Variovorax paradoxus: one gene and its partner. The protein of the gene in region 2 interacts with the protein of the main gene of each other region in a pairwise test. Links are inferred from orthologs where the notes say so. Each region holds a gene or a part of one and is shown on either strand. Other genes may lie near its edges.

What was found. Proteins that work in one complex are often made in the same cells at the same time.
Region 1: the proteins of QFZ47_RS16410 (region 2) and glmS interact in binary tests that used the Escherichia coli proteins (3 or more experiments, as listed by UniProt). The link is inferred for Variovorax paradoxus from one-to-one orthologs.

What each region holds. Positions count from the first base shown.
Region 1 is NZ_JAUSXL010000002.1:954,434-958,220, forward strand. What follows is about bases 1-2,889. They hold glmS (glutamine--fructose-6-phosphate transaminase (isomerizing)), read right to left. Parts: upstream 2,441-2,889; coding sequence 560-2,440; downstream 1-559. Other genes in these bases: QFZ47_RS08260 (GIY-YIG nuclease family protein), read right to left, coding at 1-41; QFZ47_RS08265 (hypothetical protein), read left to right, coding at 166-477; QFZ47_RS08275 (Lrp/AsnC family transcriptional regulator), read left to right, coding at 2,581-2,889. Outside these bases: more of QFZ47_RS08275, read left to right, coding at 2,890-3,063; bifunctional UDP-N-acetylglucosamine diphosphorylase/glucosamine-1-phosphate N-acetyltransferase GlmU, read right to left, coding at 3,423-3,787. UniProt on the Escherichia coli protein: Catalyzes the first step in hexosamine metabolism, converting fructose-6P into glucosamine-6P using glutamine as a nitrogen source.
Region 2 is NZ_JAUSXL010000002.1:2,710,658-2,715,396, forward strand. Bases 301-3,172 are described here. They hold QFZ47_RS16410 (phosphatase PAP2/dual specificity phosphatase family protein), read right to left. Parts: upstream 2,476-3,172; coding sequence 1,126-2,475; downstream 301-1,125. Other genes in these bases: QFZ47_RS16400 (lysophospholipid acyltransferase family protein), read right to left, coding at 301-696; QFZ47_RS16405 (hypothetical protein), read right to left, coding at 693-1,133. Outside these bases: more of QFZ47_RS16400, read right to left, coding at 1-300; QFZ47_RS16420 (CDP-alcohol phosphatidyltransferase family protein), read right to left, coding at 4,311-4,739.

The DNA of each region.
Region 1 (3,787 bases), 1.8 Mb from region 2 along the record:
ACGGCCGGATTGTGCAGCGTCCGCCGCGAGCCGCCCTTCACCGGCGTCGGCTTTGCGGAACCATCGATCGAACGCGCTGCTGCAGGCGTACAGTCGAGAAACGGGCCCGCTGGCGCCGGCAGCCGCCGCAGCCATGTCCGGGCTTTCCACGAATGGAGGTCGAAGATGGCCCAGCATGCGATTACCGCTGTTCACTTCAGGGACGGCAAGATGGATCTCGTCGCCATTCACCAGGTTGCGGAGAAGGAGTTCGGTTCGACGGAATTTTCGCTCGGCACGGCACAGCGGATCAGCGTCGGCGAATGCGCCGATCTCATCGCCGCCGGCGAGGAGGTGTGCCTTGCGCGGCGCACCGAAAGCCACGCCTGGGAAGTCATTTGCGACGTCCAGCTCCTGCCGGGCGGAGCCGGCATCACTGGCGTCGACATCGTGGGTCGTCCCAATGATGCTTTGCACGAGCTTCCTGTGTGGGACTGAGGGTGTAGCCCGGTTGCCAGGTTTATTGCAAATCCATTGCTAGATTATTTTGCAAATCGAGTAACGGCCGCAGCCCCCGCCCTCACTCCACCGTCACGCTCTTGGCCAGATTGCGCGGCTTGTCGACATCGGTCCCTCGCGCGCAAGCCGTGTGGTAGGCCAGCAATTGCAGCGGCACCACATGCAGCAGCGGCGACAGTGCGCCGTAGTGCTCGGGCATGCGGATCACGTGCAGGCCTTCGCTGCCCTTGATCTTGGTGTCTCCGTCGGCCAGCACGTAGAGCACGCCGCCGCGCGCACGCACTTCCTGCAGGTTGCTCTTGAGCTTTTCGAGCAGGGTGTCGTTGGGTGCCACGGCCACCACCGGCATTTCACTCGTCACCAGCGCGAGCGGGCCGTGCTTGAGCTCGCCGGCGGCATAGGCCTCGGCGTGGATGTAGGTCACTTCCTTGAGCTTGAGCGCGCCTTCGAGCGCAATCGGATAGTGCAGCCCGCGGCCGAGGAAAAGCGCGTTGTCCTTGCGCGCGAAGTCCTCGGCCCAGCCGATGATCTGCGGCTCGAGCGCGAGCACCGATTGCAGCGCGACGGGCAGATGGCGCATCTCCTTCAGGTAGCGGGCCTCATCGGCCTCGCTCAGGCGCCCCTTGGTCTGCGCGATGGCGAGCGTCAGCAAGAAGAGCCCGGCCAGCTGCGTGGTGAAGGCCTTGGTCGAGGCCACGCCAATTTCCACCCCGGCGCGCGTGATGTAGGCCAGCTTGCATTCGCGCACCATCGCGCTGGTGGCCACGTTGCAGATGGTGAGCGTCTGTTCCATGCCCAGCGAGCGCGCATGCTTGAGCGCGGCCAGCGTGTCGGCGGTTTCGCCCGACTGGCTGATGGTGACGACCAGCGTCTTGGGGTCGGGCACCGAATCGCGGTAGCGGTATTCGCTCGCGATCTCGACCTGCGTCGAGATCTTCGCGATGCCCTCGAGCCAGTACTTGGCGGTGCAGCCGCTGTAGTAGCTGGTGCCGCAGGCCAGGATGAGGATCTTGTCGATGTCCTTGAACACGCGGTGCGCGCTCGCCCCGGTGGCGCCGTCCTGCCCCACGCCGTCGAACAGCTCGGGCACGATGCCGGCCACGCCTTCGAGCGTGTCGCCGATGGCGCGCGGCTGCTCGAAGATCTCCTTCTGCATGTAGTGGCGGTACGGGCCGAGTTCGGCCGCGCCGCTGTGCGCCTGCACGGTGCGCACCTGGCGCTGCACGGGCTTGTGGTTGCGGTCGACGATCCAGTACTTGCCGGGCTGCACGTCGACCACGTCGCCTTCTTCGAGGTAGACGATCTGGTCGGTCACGCCGGCCAGGGCCATGGCATCGCTCGCAAGGAAGTTCTCGCCGCCTTCCTTGCCCGCGCCAAGGATCAGCGGCGAGCCCGCGCGCGCGCCCACCACGCGCTGCGGCTCGTCGCGGCACATCACGGCAATGGCATAGGCGCCGTGCAGCTGCAGCACCGCGGCCTTCACGGCCTCGAACAGGTCGCCGTCGTAGAGGCTGTCGACGAGGTGGGCGATGACCTCGGTGTCGGTCTGGCTCTCGAACACGTAGCCCTTGGCTTCGAGCGCCGCGCGCAGGGGTTCGTGGTTCTCGATGATGCCGTTGTGCACCAGCGCAATGCGGCCCGGCCGCGCGCCTTGCGCATCGGCGCCGGGGCCGTGGCTGAAGTGCGGATGGGCGTTGTGCACGGCCGGTGCGCCGTGCGTGGCCCAGCGCGTGTGGGCAATGCCGGTCAGGCCTTCCACATGGTCTTCGCGCACCTGCGTGACGAGATCCGCCACGCGCGAGGTGGTGCGCGCCCGCGAGAGCCCGCCCGCATGGACCGCCACGCCGCAGGAGTCGTACCCGCGGTATTCGAGCCTCTGGAGGCCCTGGACCAGGACCGGAACGATGTTGCGATGGGACGCTGCGCCGACGATGCCGCACATGGTGAGCTGCCTTTGAATGGAGGAGAGAGGCCTGATGGTAGGAAGCAGTTGAAAAAATATGTGTTCGAAATACCGTTGATTTCGAACTTTTCTTCCAACTTCTCCTGTGATTGGATTTTTATTCCATAATTTATACAAATATGGAACCAATCTCCCTGGATGCAATAGACCTCCGCCTGCTCGATGCGCTCCAGCGCGATGCTTCGCAGACCAACCAGCGGCTGGCCGCCGATGTGGGCATCTCGCCGCCCACCTGCCTGCGCCGCGTTCAGCGCCTGCGGCAGGAGGGACTCATCGAGCGCCAGGTCGCGCTGCTCTCGCCCGATCGGCTCGCCACGGTGCTCGGCCACGGCTTGCAGGCGGTGGTCGAGATCTCGCTGGACCGGCAGGATGCCGTGGCCCTCGACGCCTTCGAAGCCCGCGTGATCGCCGACGACGCCGTGCAGCAATGCTGGCGCGTGTCGCCGGGACCGGACTTCGTGCTGGTGGTGGCGGCGCGCGACATGCCGGACTACGGCGTGCTCACGCAGCGCCTGTTCACGGCCGACGCCAATGTGCGCAACGTGAAGGCCTTCTTCAGCCTGAATCGCGCCAAGTTCGAGCCCAGGGTACCGTTGGGGTGAGACCCCGGCTTGACGTGTTGTGCTTTGTTCAGGGCGCTGCTGTTCGGGCGCTGCTGTTCAGGGCGCGCTCCCGCCGACGGGGTACCTTGCTCCGCGAATGTCCCCCGCCCTTCGGGCTCCTCCTTTATTTCGCTGCGCAAGGCACCCCATCAGCGTGATCGTTGTTCAGCGCGGTGGTTGATCAGCGGTACACCACGAGCGTGCCCAGGTGCACAGGGCATCGGGTGCTCCCCGCAGCGAAATCAAGGAGGAGGCCGAAGGCCGGGGGACATTCGCGGAGGGGAGTACCCGGTGGCCTGTGCACGCGCCCTGAACAACAGCGAACAACAGCGAACAAGAGGCCCCGGTCCCCGCGGCTTTCAGGCCTTGGGGTTTTTCTGCGGCCGCTTCCAATTGGAAAAGCTGACCTGCTTGCCGCGCGCCACGGTCAGCGCGCCGGCCTCGGTGGATTTGTTGATGGTCGAGCCGCCGCCGATGGTGCCGCCCGCGCCGATGGTGACCGGCGCCACCAGCACGCAATTGCTGCCCACGTGCACGTCGTCCTCGATGATGGTGCGGTGCTTGTTGGCGCCGTCGTAGTTGGCCGTGATGCTGCCCGCGCCGTAGTTGACTCGCTCGCCCACCGTCGCATCGCCCAGGTACGCCAGGTGGTTGGCCTTGGCGCCGGCGGCCAGCGTCGAGTTCTTGACCTCGACGAAGTTGCCGATGTGCACCTCGGCGCCCA
Region 2 (4,739 bases):
TTCTTGTTCTGGCAGGCGGTCGTACTCGGGGCGCAGGTCGAGCATGGCGGCGCGTGCGCGCGCGAGGAACACCGCCTTTTCTTCACCTTCGGCCAGCCGGATCGGCGTGCCATAGCGCACCGTGCACGCCAGCGGAATCGGCACCAGCGTGCCCTTGGGCAGCACGCGCTTGAGGTTTTCGATCCACACCGGCACCAGCCGCACATTGGGGCAGGCGCGCGCCAGGTGGAACAGGCCGCTCTTGAGCGGCAGCAGGATCTCGTCGCCGGTGTTGCGCGTGCCCTCGGGAAACATGATGAGCGAGTCGCCGCCCTCCAGCGCCGCCTTCATCTGCTCGACCGGGTTCTCGCCCTGGCCCGAGCCGTCGCGCCGGATCATGAGTGCGTTGAACACGTCGGCGCCGATGAAGTGGCGCAGCTTCGAGGCATTCCAGTAGTCCTGCCCCGCCACCGGCCGCGTGAGCGCGCGCAGGTCGGGCGGCAGCGTGGCCCACAGCAGCACGAAGTCGCCGTGGCTCGTGTGGTTGGCGAAGTAGAGCGTCTGCTCGGCCCTGGGCGTGGTGCCGCTCCAGATGGCGCGCACGCCGGTCAGGAGGCCGGCCGCGCCGATGATCAGCTGGCCCGCGACCACGGCCAGCGCGCGACGCAGCACCGTGCTCTGGGGCCGGTAATTTTTGTTGTCGTCTTCTTCGGTCAAGAGAGGTCCTGTGTCATCAAGGCAAGCAGAAACATCGCGCTCTGGCAGGCGACCACGATGGCATGACGCTGCATGAGTTGGCGGGTGCCCTGCACGCGGTCATCGAGCGGGCGAACGGCCTTCGACGCCTCTGCGTTGCGCAGGCCGAGCCGGTCGAGCGCGGTGTCGAGCGCGTCCAGCGATGCGATGGCGCCGCGCGCCAGATCGGCGAACAGCGCCTGGTCGAAGCGCAGCCTGAACGCGAAATAGCGCTCGAGCGCGCCCAGCACCAGCACCGCGCCGAACCCCATGGCGGCCGTGCTCGACAGCGAGCGCAGCGTGAGCGCGAGCACCAGCGCCGCAATGCATGTGAGTGCAAAGCCCCACGCCGCCAGCACCGCTGCGGCGCGCAGCAGCGCGGCCAGCGAGGCGCAGGTGGCGCGCTCGTTGTCAGTCATGAGGCGGTGCTCCCGGCGCGGCGGTGCCCAATGGCTCGAGCGAGATCCGCCACGCGGGTCGCAGCACGATCTGCGGACGCGCAAGGCGCACGGCATCCTCGGCCTGCGCCAGTCCGCCCACCGCACCGTAGCGGCCCAGCCAGGCGATCACGGCGGCGGCGCTGCGCGAAAAGCCCAGCGCGCAGCACACCCACACGGCCGCGCCTTCCGCATTGCGGCGCTGCCCCTCGATGACCGCGGCCGCGCGCTGCAGCCGCACGGTCGGCGGCACGGTCAGGTCGAGGATCGGCACGCAGCGCGCATGCGGCACGCCGCCCGGCATCTGCAGTTCGGCGCACAGGCTCACGAGCCGGGGCCGGCCGGCAGCGATCCATTCGGCCTTCGTCGGCAAACGGCCGAGCAGCAGGCCCGGCACCACCTCGACCGAAGCTGGCAGCCTGCGCGTCCAGAGCCATGCGTTGACGGCCGCGCCGAGCCGATAGGGCGCGAGCAGCCAGCGCGCAGCCCAGCCCATGCGGCCCCGGCCGTTCATCTGGAAGCCGCGGGCGCCAAAGCCGATGTAGTTGAGCGCCACCAGCGCCAGCGAGGCCGAAGGCCAGGCGAGCCACAGCGCAACACCGCCCAACTGCATGGCCGCCGCAAGGAACAGCACCGCACCCACGGCGTAGAAGCTCGCGAGCTTCCAGCGCTGCGCGTCGCGCGTGCATTGCCAGGCGCGCGGCATCGAAACCGTGCGCTCCAGCGGCCAGAGCCAGACGCAGAAGAGCCCGAGCAGCGCGCCTGTAGGAATGTCGATGAAGTGGTGCTGCCAGGTCGTGAGCACCGAGGCGCAGATCGCGAACGCCCACACATGCAGCACCAGCCTGGCCCATGCGGCGCGCAGGAACTGGCGATACCAGTCCCACAGGATCACCGCCAGCGCGATGTGCAGCGAAGGCGCCTGGTTGTAGGGCTGGTCGAAGCCGCGCAGGGCGTTGAACAGGAAGGCCGGCGCACCCTCGACTGCCGGCTGCCCGAAGCTGAAATGCAGCGGCCAGATCACGAAGCAGATGCAGGCGATGAGCGTCGCGCTCACGAGCCGCAGCGCGTGCCGGTCGAGCGTGTGCCTGCTGCGCGCCAAGAAGAGCGAGAGCGCATAGAAGACGTTGATGGTCCAGTACGGAAAGATCGTCCAGGCCCAGAAGGGCAGCTGCCGCTCCCACTCGAAGGCCATCGAGGGCACCTGCGTGCGCGTGGTGGCCCACCAGTTGGCCAGGCCGTAGGTGGCATAGAACAGCGGCCCCAGGAACACCAGCCATGCGGCGGCGCGCTTCCAGGGCCGTTGTGCCAGCCAGTGTTTCATCTGGCGCGAAGCCCGCAGCTCACGCGACCCTCACCGCGAGCGAGACGGTGAAGATGCCCCACTCGTCGATGCGCTGGTCGATCTTGCGGAAGCCCGCTTCCTCCACCAGCTGGTCCATCTCGGCCTGCGTGCGGCGGCGCATCACCCAGGCTTCGCCCTGGCGATGGCTGGTGAGCGCGCGCGCAATCATTTCGAGCTGCGGATGCCAGGGTTGGCCGGTGTAGACCAGATAGCCGCGGTCTTCCACCGCATCGCCCACGCCCGCGAGCGAGCGCCGCACCATCTCGTTGTCGGGGAACAGCTCATAGAGGCCCGACACCACCGCGAGCGTGGGGCGCGGCGTCACGGTGGCCAGGCTGATGCGGTCGAAGGCATCGGCCTGCACGAACTGCGCCACGTCTTCCAGGCCCTTCTCGGCAATGAGCGCGCGGCCGTCGCGCACGTTGATGTCGCTGTAGTCGCGCAGCAGGATCGAGCTGGCCTTGACCGGGCTCGCAAGCACCGCGTCGAGCACGTAGCGGCCATGGCCGGCCGCGATGTCCATCACGCGCACCTCGCGGTGCATCTCGGCCAGGCGCTCCATGGCGATGCGGATCAGCTCCTCGACATGGATCTTGCGTTGCCGGATGCCGCGCCAGCCGATCGAGTTCAGGTAGGTTTTGTCAACGGAGCGGCCCAGCGCGCCCTTGCCCTGCGGCTCGTTGCGGTAGACGTAGTCGAGCGTGCTGCCCGAATCGAAGCCGGTGTCGTGCCCGAGCTTCACGCCGCGCGAGAGCATGCCGCCCAGGCGCAGGCTGGCCCGCGTCATCCCCCAGTAGGCGCCGCGCAGCGAGAGCGGCGCCAGCGGCTCGGCCAGCGCGCGCGACTCGTCGGCGGTGTTGCCGCCCAGGTGCGCGGCGCGCAGGTCGACCGGCGCGGGAGGCTGGTCGAACAGCTGCAGGATGAACTCGCGGATGGCCTGCACCGCGGGCGCCCGGTCCTTCTCGCCCAGCGTGTCGTGGAAGAAGCCCGGCAGTTCCAGCTTGGTTTTCACCGCGCTGCCCAGACGTTCGAAGAACTGGTGCTGCGGCTTGTGGTGCACCACCCAGTCCGCGCCTGAGATCAGCAATTGCACCGGCAGCGTGATCGCGTTGGCGTCGGCCACCACCCGGTCGGCCGCTTCGTAGAGGCCGAGCAGGATGTTCACCGCGATGGGCCGCGAGATCAGCGGATCGCTTTCGTAGCTTGCGATGCGCTCGGGGTCGTGCGTGAGGAACTTCGCCTTCACATAGCTGTTGACGAAGAACAGGCCGCGCAGCTTGTGCATCAGCCCCAGCCCGGCGCGCGCGAACGGCACGTAGAGCTTGACCTTGAAGGCCGGCGAGGGCCAGCGTGAGCCCGCGCACCTTGGGCGCGTAGTCGTGCGCCCAGGTTGCAACCAGCACGGCGCCCACGCTCTGCGCAATCACGTGGATGTCGTGTTCCGCCACGCCGTGCGCGCTGCCGATGTGCTGGACGAAGGTCTGCACGTCGCGCACCGAGCTTGCAAAGCTCGGGCTGTAGCCGCGCTGGCCCGGCGAGCGGCCGTGGCCGCGCGCGTCCCATGCGAAGAAGTCGAAGTCGGGCAGATTCAGCTCGTCGACCAGGTGCGCCATGCGTGCGCCGTGCTCGTGGCCGCGGTGAAACAGCACGATCGCGCCGCGGCGCGTGGCACCCGTGGCCGGCCAGTGCCGGTAGAAGAGCGATTCGCCGTCGTGCGTGCGGAACTGGCGCTCCTGCGGAATGCGTTGTTGATTGGTGTTGTGGTCGGTCATCGGATCCCTGTCGCTATTTATGTTTGTTCGTTGTGTGCGGGTTTACGCCGCTTCGGCCAGCGCGTGGCGCACGCGGTTGACCACCGTCCAGGCCACGAGCACTGCGGCAAGCGGCATCAGCCACGCCGTCCAGCCCGGCAGCGGCCAGCCCAGTGCCACATAGAGGCCGAGCGCGCCGAACACGAAGGCACGGTCGCTCTTGCCGAGCGGGCCGTCGTAGCGGCGCGAGGCACCCACCGTGGGGCCCAGCGCGCCCGCGAATTCGCTCAGCCCCGCCAGCACGATCACCGTGCCGACCCAGAACGGGCTGAACGGCTGCACCAGCGCAAACGGCAGGTACAGCGCGGCATCGGACACCACGTCGGTCAGTTCGTTGAGGAAGGCGCCGAGTCGGCTTTGCTGGCCATGCTCGCGCGCCAGCATGCCGTCGATGGCGTTGAACGCCATGCGCACGGCCATCCACGCCGGGAT